3 regions of the Oerskovia paurometabola genome follow, and region 1 is predicted to be linked to each of the others. Evidence: riboswitches for the same ligand, from Rfam matches in the RefSeq annotation. Region 1 holds a riboswitch; each other region holds the start of a gene.
The links. A riboswitch is a leader RNA that binds a small molecule or an ion and turns the genes downstream of it on or off. The one in region 1 is predicted to bind thiamine pyrophosphate.

Region 1 (3,266 bases):
TTCAGCACCCCCCACCGTGCCCGACGGCGGAGCGCACCTCCGCGCGGAGGCGAGTGGCGGCGTCGGGCCGGGGGAGAAGCCCGCGCGACCAGTGCGGGCGCGTGCCATGCGGGCCGCGTCCGTGGTGTCCGAGGCGTGGCGGAACGTCGGGTCCGGCACGACGCGCGCGACCTTGTTCGCGGCGGTGCTCGTCGTGGTCGTGGGGGCGCTCGCCGCGGTCGACGTGCGTGCGGTCGCGGGCGTGATCGAGGGCGCCCGTGAGTACCGGGACGCGGGCGCGAGCGTGCAGATCCTCGAGGCCACCGGGCAGGTCGACGGGGCACGCTGCGAGGCCCTCGCAGGGGTCGACGGCGTGAACGCCGCCGGAGCCCTGCGGACGGGGGATCCCGTGCGGGCGCTCAACCTGCCGTCGAGCGAGCTGACCGGCTTCGAGGCGACCCCCGGGCTGCTCGGCGCGCTCGACCGCGGCCGGGTCGCCGGGGCGGGACTGTGGCTGTCCGCGGACCTGGCCGAGGCGCTCGGCGCGTCCGCCGGTGACTCGATCGCGACGAGCACCGGTCCCGCGCGGGTCGGCGCCGTCTACCCGTACCCCGACGACGGGCGCGACCGCGCGCTCGGTTACGCAGCAGTCGCGCCGGTGCCCGCGGCGGGACTGTTCGACTCGTGCTGGGTCGAGATCTGGCCCGTCGAGCCCGAGACGGCGACGCTCCTGCGCACGACCATCGTCGCCGACTCAGCCTCCGAGGTTCAGCCCACCCAGAAGCAGCTCAACGGCCGGCTCGGCGCGACGTACGACGCGAGCGCCGAGTTCAGGGATCGTCTGACGAAGCCCGCGCCGATCGCCGCCGCCTTCCTGGGGTTGGCCCTGGGCTTCGCCGCGATTCGTCTGCGCCGCCTCGAGCTCGCCGCAGCCCTGCACGCCCGGGTCCCGCGCTCGGCGCTGACCTGGCAGGTGCTCCTGGAGACCGCGGCGTGGACCGGTGCCGCCGTGATCGTGACCGTTCCGGTGCTGTGGTGGCTCGCCGCCGATGCCGGCCTTCCCGCCGACCACCTCAGCACCTGGGTCATCGGCATGCGGACCGTCCTCGCGGGAGCGGGCGCGGTGCTCGTCGGAGCGGTCGTCGGGGCGCTCGCGACCCGGGAGAAGCACCTGTTCAAGTACTTCAAGGAGAGGTGACGGACCTCGACGCTGGGTGAGCCGGGCTGATCGCGGGACGCCCGCGCCGCCGTCGTGCAACCTGCGCTACGGTGACGACCGCACCACCACCCAGCACCACCGCACCACCAGTACCACCCACAACTCCACACACCCACGGGAGCTCGCAGCAGCGAGCTGAGAGGGCGGCTCAGCGCCGCCGACCGTTCGAACCTGTTCGGATCATGCCGACGTAGGGAGAGAGAGCAATGAGCTCTGAGACCGCTGTGCCCGCGCACACCATCACGACCGGACCCATCGCCGGGTCTGCCAAGGTGCACCACCCCGTCCCCGGCGCGGAGCACCTGCGCGTCCCCGAGCGCCGCGTGCACCTGAGCAACGGCGAGCACCTGGACCTGTACGACACCTCGGGCCCGTACACCGAGGTCGACGACCCGGCCGCGTTCGACCTCGCGGGCGGGCTGCCCGCGTTGCGGGCGTCGTGGCTGCGGCCCGACGCCGTCGCCACCGAGCACGGCACGGGCGGCGCCCGCACGCAGCTCGCTTGGGCGCGGGCCGGGGTCATCACCGACGAGATGCGGTTCGTCGCGGCGCGCGAGGGCGTGGACGTCGAGCTCGTGCGGGACGAGGTGGCCCGCGGCCGGGCCGTGATCCCGGCCAACCGCCGGCACCCCGAGATCGAGCCCATGATCATCGGCAAGGCGTTCGGCGTGAAGATCAACGCGAACATCGGCAACTCGGCCGTGACCTCCTCGATCGAGGAGGAGGTCGAGAAGATGGTGTGGGCCGCGCGCTGGGGCGCCGACACCCTCATGGACCTCTCGACGGGCAAGGACATCCACGAGACCCGCGAGTGGGTGCTGCGCAACTCCCCGATCCCCGTGGGGACCGTGCCGCTCTACCAGGCGCTCGAGAAGGTCAAGGGCGACCCCGCGAGGCTCACGTGGGAGATCTACCGCGACACCGTGATCGAGCAGGCCGAGCAGGGCGTCGACTACATGACCGTGCACGCGGGCGTCCTGCTGCGCTACGTCCCGCTGACCGCGCGCCGCGTCACGGGCATCGTGTCCCGGGGCGGCTCGATCATGGCCGCCTGGTGCCTCGCGCACCACCAGGAGTCGTTCCTGTACACGCACTTCGCGGAGCTGTGCGAGATCCTGCGCGACTACGACGTGACGTTCTCCCTGGGCGACGGCCTGCGACCGGGGTCGATCGCGGACGCCAACGACGCGGCCCAGTTCGCCGAGCTGCGCACGCTGGGCGAGCTGACCAAGGTCGCGAAGTCCTACGGCGTGCAGGTCATGATCGAGGGCCCTGGCCATGTCCCCATGCACAAGATCGTCGAGAACGTGCGCCTCGAGGAGGAGCTGTGCGAGGAGGCGCCGTTCTACACGCTCGGCCCCCTCGCGACCGACATCGCGCCCGCCTACGACCACATCACGTCCGCGATCGGGGCCGCGATCATCGCCCAGGCCGGGACCGCGATGCTCTGCTACGTCACGCCCAAGGAGCATCTGGGGCTGCCCGACCGCGACGACGTCAAGACGGGCGTCATCACGTACCGGATCGCGGCGCACTCGGCCGACCTCGCCAAGGGGCACCCGCGCGCGCAGCTGCGGGACGACGCGCTGTCGCGTGCCCGGTTCGAGTTCCGCTGGCACGACCAGTTCGCGCTGTCGCTCGACCCCGACACCGCGCGCGCCTTCCACGACGAGACCCTGCCGGCCGAGCCCGCCAAGACCGCGCACTTCTGCTCGATGTGCGGGCCCAAGTTCTGCTCGATGCGGATCTCCGCGGACGTGCGCGAGTACGCCGAGAAGAACGGCCTGACCTCGGTCGAGGCGATCGAGGCCGGCATGGCGGAGAAGTCGAGCGAGTTCACGGACGCGGGCGGCCGGGTCTACCTGCCGGTCGCGGGCAGCTGAGCCGCCGCCCGGCCACCTGCCCGACCGCTGAGTGCGGAGTACTTGTCGTCGAACGAGCCGATCGACGACAACTACTCCGCACTCAGCGGGGGCCCGGCGTGTTCAGGGGGTGCCGGGCGCCGCGATCCCGTGCTCGTACGCCCACACCACGAGCTGGACGCGATCGCGCAGGCCCGTCTTGGTCA
Region 2 (3,266 bases), 1.4 Mb from region 1:
GGGGCGGCGCCGGCCAGGTCGGTCGCGTCAGCCCCTGCTCGAAGAACAGGTACTCGTGCATCGAGGACAGCTCGAACGCGCGCAGCATCCGCTCGCGCTCGGCGGGCGAGGCCCAGCGCGCGGCCTCGTCGGCGAACGAGCACGCGGCGCGCGTCGCCTCGGCGAAGGCCGGGTCGCCGTAGAGCGCGATCCACCGTGCGTAAGGATGCCCGTCGAGGTCCCCCGCCCGGCGCACCAGGACGTCGCCGATGTGCGAGTACAGCCAGTAGCACGGCAGCAGGGCCGCGACCGTCTCCGCGTAGGACCCGTTCGAGGCCGCGTGGAGGTGGTTCGTGTAGGCGGCCGTCACGGGAGACGGGTCGACGCTCTCGACCGCCCCACGGTCCATCCCGGCGTGCTCGCCCAACCAGTCGCGGTGCAGCGCCTGCTCGACCTCGAGCGACTCGACCGCGGCCCCCGCGAAGAACTGCCGCGCCTCGGGCGTGGGCGCGAGCCGGCTCGCCCGCGACAGCACGCGCGAGTACTCGGCGAGGTACGCGGCATCCTGCGCGAGGTAGAACCCGAAGTCCCCCGCTGAGAGGCTCCCGTCCGCGAGCGCCCGCACGAAGCCCATGCGCTCGACGGCCTCGCGCCACCCCGAGATGCGCTCCCAGGCCTCCTCGGAGAACGTCCGCTGCCCGAGCGTGGGCAGGTGCGCCAGGTGGTCGACGGGTCCGCGCCCCGTGCCCACGGCCAGCGCTCCCCCGGCTCGCAGCGCGCCGCTCAGCCAGGCCTTGGCGTCGCGCGTCGCGCTCTCCCAGCCGTCGCGCCGGGGACGCAGCGCGGCGACCGCCGCCGACAGCGAGCACCCCGTCCCGTGGGTGTGCACGGTGTCGACGCGGGGCGCCGAGAAGGTCGTGACGTCGTCGGGCCCGCGAGCGCCCACCAGGGCGTCGGGCGACTCCTCCCCGGTGAGATGACCACCCTTCAGGAGCACGACGGCGCCGCTCGCCACGTGCAGCCGCCTCGCCTGGGCGAGGGCGTCGGGCCAGGTGGTCGCAACCTGCTCGCCCACGAGGACGGCGAGCTCGGGGAGGTTGGGGGTCACGAGGTCCGCGAGAGCGACCAGCTCGCACACGGCCTGCTCGGCCCCCTCGTCGAGGAGCCGGTGGCCGCTCGTGGCGACCATGACGGGGTCGAGCACCACGAACGGCGGCTGCACGCGCCCGAGCCACGCGGCGATGGCGCGCGCGTTGGGCTCGTCGGCGACCATGCCGATCTTCACGGCGTCGATCACCACGTCGTCCGAGACCGCGTCGAGCTGTTCGGCGAGGAACTCCGCGCCAGGGACGTGGACCGTGCGGACGCCGTGCGTGTTCTGGGCGACCAGGGCCGTCGTGACGGCCATGCCGTACGCGCCGTGGGCCGCGAACGCCTTGAGGTCGGCCTGGATCCCGGCGCCCCCCGTCGGGTCGGTGCCCGCGATCGACAGGACGCGGGGGCGGGAAGGCTCGGGCCCCCGCGACGCGCCGTGCTCGTCCGCGACCACGGCGTCCGCCGCAGGCGTGCGGGCAGGTGCGGGCAGGACAGGTGTAGTGGCAGCAAGCGACATTGCCGACATCCCTTCGCTAGTGCTAGCTAGATCAGGTTCGACGGGTGTGATCTCAGCCCGGCTCGTGGGAGCGGGCACCCCGTGTCTTCGCAGGGAACTCTAGCGGGCGGACGGCCCGCCCGCGGGCAGGAGCTCGCCAGGTGGCACCAGCACGGTCGGCTCGTCCGTCGCCCCGGTCAGGGGGACGTCGGGGTACCGGTCGCGACGACAGTGATCCGCGACGTCGACACGTACTTCTCGAGGCACGACACGACACGCTCCAGGTCGGCGCGGGTGGCGTCGGGGACCAGTCCGAACGACGTCCCGACCGGCGGCATGATCGCCGGGGTCAGGGCGTAGTCGACGGCCGGATCCGCCGCGCACTCCCCGTCGCCCTCCGACGGACCCTCGACCTGGACGACCCACGGCCCCTCGGCGGGTGCGGCCACAGGGCCGGCCGCGCCGAGCGCGGCCCCGAGCGCGAGCGAGCCGCACGACACGGCCAGGACTCCGACGAGCAGTGCCGTACGGCGGGACATGGCGGTCACCTCGGTGGTCGTCGTCGACAGAGGGGGCAGGTGGGTCAGGTCAGGCAGGTGGGGCCACCACCGTAGCGGACCTGCCGAGAAGAGGCCGCGCGGCGAGCACCCCTATGCTCGCCGCATGGTCCGCTGCTCCCACTCCCCCGCGCGTCGGTCGCTCGGCTCGGCCGCGCGATGACCGCCGACCTGGTCCCCCGGCTTCTCGACCCGGACCCCGAGGTCCACGAGGACGCGGTCGACGACGCCGCCGCGCTGGCCATGGACGACGACCAGGGCGCCGTCGACGCCCTGCGTGACGTCGTGCTGCACTTCGAGCAGTTCCCGATCGGCACGTTCGAGCGGACTCTCAACCGCCTCTACGCCTTCGCCGACGCCTCGCTCGAACCGTCGATGATGCGGGCCGTCGATGCAGGCGTGTCAGCCACCTGGTACCTCGTGGCGGCCTGCGGGCGCGCCGGGTTCCGGGGAGCCGTACCCAGCGCCGTCGCGCTCCTGGGCTCGCCTGTCACCTCCGAGCGGGTCGTCGCGTGCGAGACGCTCGGCGCGCTCGACGCTCACGAGGCAGTACCGCACCTCATCGCCCGGCTCGGCGACCCGGAGCACGTCGTGCGGGAGGCCGCGGCCCGCGCACTGGCCGGCATCGGAGGCCCGGACGCCGTCGACGCGTTGCGGCGCGAGCTCGTCGAGCACCGGTTCCCGCTCCTCGGGTACGTCGCGAGCGCCCTGGGGACGATCGAGCCCGACCAGACGGTCTGGCTCCTCGCCCACGCGTCCGTACCGGACGTCGACGCCCGGTACTGGGCGGTCCGTGCCCTCGGGAGCACCGGGAGCGACCTCGCCCACGAGCGGCTGCTCCTGGTGGCCGCAGACCCCACGGAGGAGACGGCGGCCATCGCGAACCGCAGCACGGTCGCGAGCGCGGCCCGCAAGGCCCTCAAGACCTGGCAGCGCGTGCGCCGCGTCCGCGCAGGCACACCGAGCGCACACGACGACCCCCTGTGATGCTGAGGGCACGATCAGCACCCGTGGGAGGCAGCATGCGCGTCACGACGGCCGACATCCAGCGGATGACCACGGCGTTGTTCATCTCCGAGGGGCCGACGGCGAGGTCCCGGCAGGCCACCTTCTGGACCCTGCTGATCCTCGCGGCCGTC
Region 3 (3,266 bases), 3.4 Mb from region 1:
ATGGCCGGGGCCAGGGACGGCAGCGTCACGGACCGGAACGCACGCCAGGGCGAGGCGCCGAGGGCGCGGGCCGCCTCCTCGGCGCGCGGGTCGAGGTGCTCCCACAGCCCGCCGACCGTGCGGACCACGACCGAGTAGTTGAAGAACACGAGCGCCAGGACGATCGCCCCGAACGTGCCGTCGAGCCGCAGGAACCCGAGCAGCCCGCCCTCGACGAGCAGCGAGCGGAACGCGACGCCGACCACGACGGTCGGCAGCACGAACGGCACGGTCACGAAGGCCCGCAGGAACGTGCGCCCCCGGAACCTGCACCGGTACAGCACGTAGGCGCCGGGCACGCCGAGCAGCAGCGAGATCACGGTCCCGAGGACGCCCTGCCACAGCGTGAGCCCGACGATGCGCCAGGTCCGCGGCTCGGAGAACACCTCGGCGAAGCCGGAAAGGTCCAGCGAGGCACCCGAGGCGTCCTGGGTCACGAACCCGCGCGCGACCAGCGTCACGACGGGCCACGCGAAGAACACCCCGAGGAACAGCAGCGGCAGCCCGGCGGCGAGCCCCCACAGGAGGACCCGCCCGCCGCGCTGCACGGCCGCAGGCACGCCGCGGCTCACGGGCATCGTGCTCAGCCGATCACCGTCGACGTCCACGCCTTGATCCACTCGTCGCGGTGCGCAGTGATGTCGGCGGGAGCGACCTCGAACGGCGCCGGGGACAGCGGCGCGAACTCGGCCCACCCCTCGGGCAGAGCGACGTCCGCGTTCGCGGGATACATGTACATGTTGTCCGCGATGTCGGCCTGGAACGCGTCGCTCACGAGGAAGTCGACGAGCTTCTTGGCGCCCTCGGGGTTCTCGGCGCCGGCGAGCACGCCCGCGTACTCGACCTGGCGGAAGCACGTGTCGAGGAGCGCGCCCGTGCTGGTCGAGGTCCCGTCCTCGGACACGGTGAACGCGGGCGACGTGGAGTAGGACAGCGCGAGGGGGCGTGGGCCCTTGCCCTCGGAGCCCGAGAAGTCGACCGAGTAGGCGTCGGACCAGCCGTCGACGACCTTGACGCCGTTGTCCTTGAGCTCGGCCCAGTAACCTTCCCAGCCGTCCTCTCCGTAGGCGCCGACCGTCGCGAGCAGGAACGACAGCCCGGGCGACGACGTCGCGGGGTTGGTGACGACGAGCAGGTCCTTGTACTCGGGCTTGGTGAGGTCGTCGAGGGTCACGGGCTCCGCGAGGCCCTTGTCGGCGAACCAGGTGTGGTCGACGTTGACGCACACGTCGCCCAGGTCCACGGGTGTGAGCGCGCCGTCGCCGACCGCGTACTGCGCGGCCGAGCCGGCCAGGCCCGCGGGCGTGTAGGGCTCGAGCACGCCCTCGTCGATCGCGCGCGTCGCGAACGAGTTGTCGATGCCGAACACGACGTCGCCCAGCGGCGAGCCCTTGGTGAGCACGAGCTGGTTGACGAGCGCCCCGCCGTCGCCGGGGGCGACCTGCTTGACGGTCAGCCCGGACTCCTTCTCGAACGCGGCGAGGACGTCCTCGCTGACGTTGAACGAGTCGTGCGTGACGAGGGTGACTGTGCTGCTCGCGGCGCTCGACCCGCTCTCGCCCGATCCCGCGTCAGTGGTGCCTGCGCAGGCCGCGAGGGCCAGCGCGCCGATCCCGCCGACGAGCCCCAGGCCTAGCCTGCGGGGAGTGCTGCGGCGGGTACTGATGGTGTTCACGTGTCCTCCTTGGACGTCACAGGAGGGGGACCTCGCGCACGGGAGGTCCCGTGAGCGAGGCTAGAGAAGCCCGACTTCCTCCACCGGTGCTAACCGGATCAGGTTCGAGGGTCTGCGGTGGTCCGCACTCTCAGCGCCCGTTGCCCGGTGTCTCCCGGGCGGTCGGCGCTCCCCTGTCGTTCACCTGCGACTTTACACCGCGGCCCGACGGCGCGGGCAGGGCTCTCGCGGGTGACGTCCCCCGGGGAGCGCGGCGCCCCGGGGGACGACTACGGTGGGAGTGAGCTTCGCCGTCGGGCCTGCGGGTACGACGGCGGCACCGCCCCGCCCGCCTCACCCTCACCGGAGGAACACACATGGCCGAGAACGAGCAGACCCTCGCCGAGAAGGTCACGACCGTCGCACTGACGCTGGCCGCAGGCTGGATCGCCCAGAAGGCCGTGAGCTACGCGTGGGCCAAGGCGACGGGGCACGACGCGCCCAAGGACCTGGACGACCCGGAGGTCGGCATCATCAGCGCCGTGACGTTCGCCGCTGCGGCGGCTGCCGCGAGCGTGTTCGCGCGCCGGTTCGCGGGACGCGAGGCCAAGCGGGTCGTGAAGCGCTTCGTCGCGCGCGCGTCCTGAGGTCGAGGTCGGGCGGCCCCGGCGGGTCCGCGCCCGCCGTGCGAGGGGTGTTCCGTAGGGTGTCCCGATGCCCTCCCCTCCTGCTGCCCGACGCCGTCGCTCGTCCCTCGTAGGAGGCCTCCTCGTCGTGGGGCTCGCACTGACCGGGTGCTCGTCGCCCGGCCCCGGCTCCGAGGTGTCGCCCACGCCGAGCGTGGCCCCGACCGCGGTCGCGCTGCCGGGCGGGACCGTCGGCAAGGCGGCAGGGTGGGTCATCCAGGTGCTCAACGCGGACGCGTCCCCCGACGCCGCGACGCTCGAGCGGCGGTTCGCGCGGCCGTTCCTGGACCAGGTGCCCGCCGCACAGCTCGTGCCCGTGCTGGAGCAGCTCCGCGCGGACCAGGAGTGGGTGCCGGTCTCGGTCGACGCGGTCGGCCCGGGCGAGCAGCAGGCCGCGCTGACGATCGTCGGCGCGAGCGGTCAGTTCTTCACGATGCAGATCGGGGTCGACGCGGACAGCCGCATCGAGACCCTCTTCTTCGGCCCGGGCGACGACCCGCACCGTGAGCCCGCCGAGAGCTGGGACGAGCTGGGCGAACGTCTCGACGCCGTGGACGCACGGAGCTCGCTGCTCGTGGCCCAGGTCCTGGACGACGGGACGTGCCGGCCGGTCGAGGAGGCCCCCGGCGGCTCGGACGCGGACGAGGTGCTGCCGCTCGGCTCGATCTTCAAGCTCTACGTGCTGGGCGCCGTGTCGCAGGCCGTCGAGGCCGGGACGCTGACCTGGGACGACGCGCTCACCGTGACCGACGACGTGCGGTCGCTGCCCGCGGGCCAGCTCCAGGACGCGCCCACGGGCACCGTGGTCACGGTGCGTGAGGCGGCCGGGCTCATGATCTCGATCAGCGACAACACCGCGACCGACCTGCTGGTCCAGGCCGTGGGAC

Region 2: linked by a shared signal. The riboswitch ahead of thiD (bifunctional hydroxymethylpyrimidine kinase/phosphomethylpyrimidine kinase) and the one ahead of thiC (phosphomethylpyrimidine synthase ThiC) in region 1 are both predicted to bind thiamine pyrophosphate.
Region 3: linked by a shared signal. The riboswitch ahead of JOD48_RS18025 (thiamine ABC transporter substrate-binding protein) and the one ahead of thiC (phosphomethylpyrimidine synthase ThiC) in region 1 are both predicted to bind thiamine pyrophosphate.

The regions. Positions count from the first base shown of each region.
Region 1 covers NZ_JAFBBV010000001.1:614,146-617,411, forward strand. The annotation lists gene JOD48_RS02745 (hypothetical protein) at 1-1,177, shown strand, start outside; TPP riboswitch at 1,303-1,412, shown strand; gene thiC (phosphomethylpyrimidine synthase ThiC) at 1,405-3,081, shown strand; gene JOD48_RS02755 (response regulator) at 3,184-3,266, opposite strand, start outside.
Region 2 covers NZ_JAFBBV010000001.1:1,995,494-1,998,759, reverse strand. The annotation lists gene thiD (bifunctional hydroxymethylpyrimidine kinase/phosphomethylpyrimidine kinase) at 1-1,591, opposite strand, end outside; TPP riboswitch at 1,583-1,683, opposite strand; gene JOD48_RS08950 (hypothetical protein) at 1,768-2,109, opposite strand; gene JOD48_RS08945 (HEAT repeat domain-containing protein) at 2,287-3,114, shown strand; gene JOD48_RS08940 (DUF389 domain-containing protein) at 3,150-3,266, shown strand, end outside.
Region 3 covers NZ_JAFBBV010000001.1:4,044,937-4,048,202, forward strand. The annotation lists gene JOD48_RS18020 (ABC transporter permease) at 1-617, opposite strand, end outside; gene JOD48_RS18025 (thiamine ABC transporter substrate-binding protein) at 623-1,714, opposite strand; TPP riboswitch at 1,773-1,899, opposite strand; gene JOD48_RS18030 (DUF4235 domain-containing protein) at 2,071-2,340, shown strand; gene JOD48_RS18035 (serine hydrolase) at 2,408-3,266, shown strand, end outside.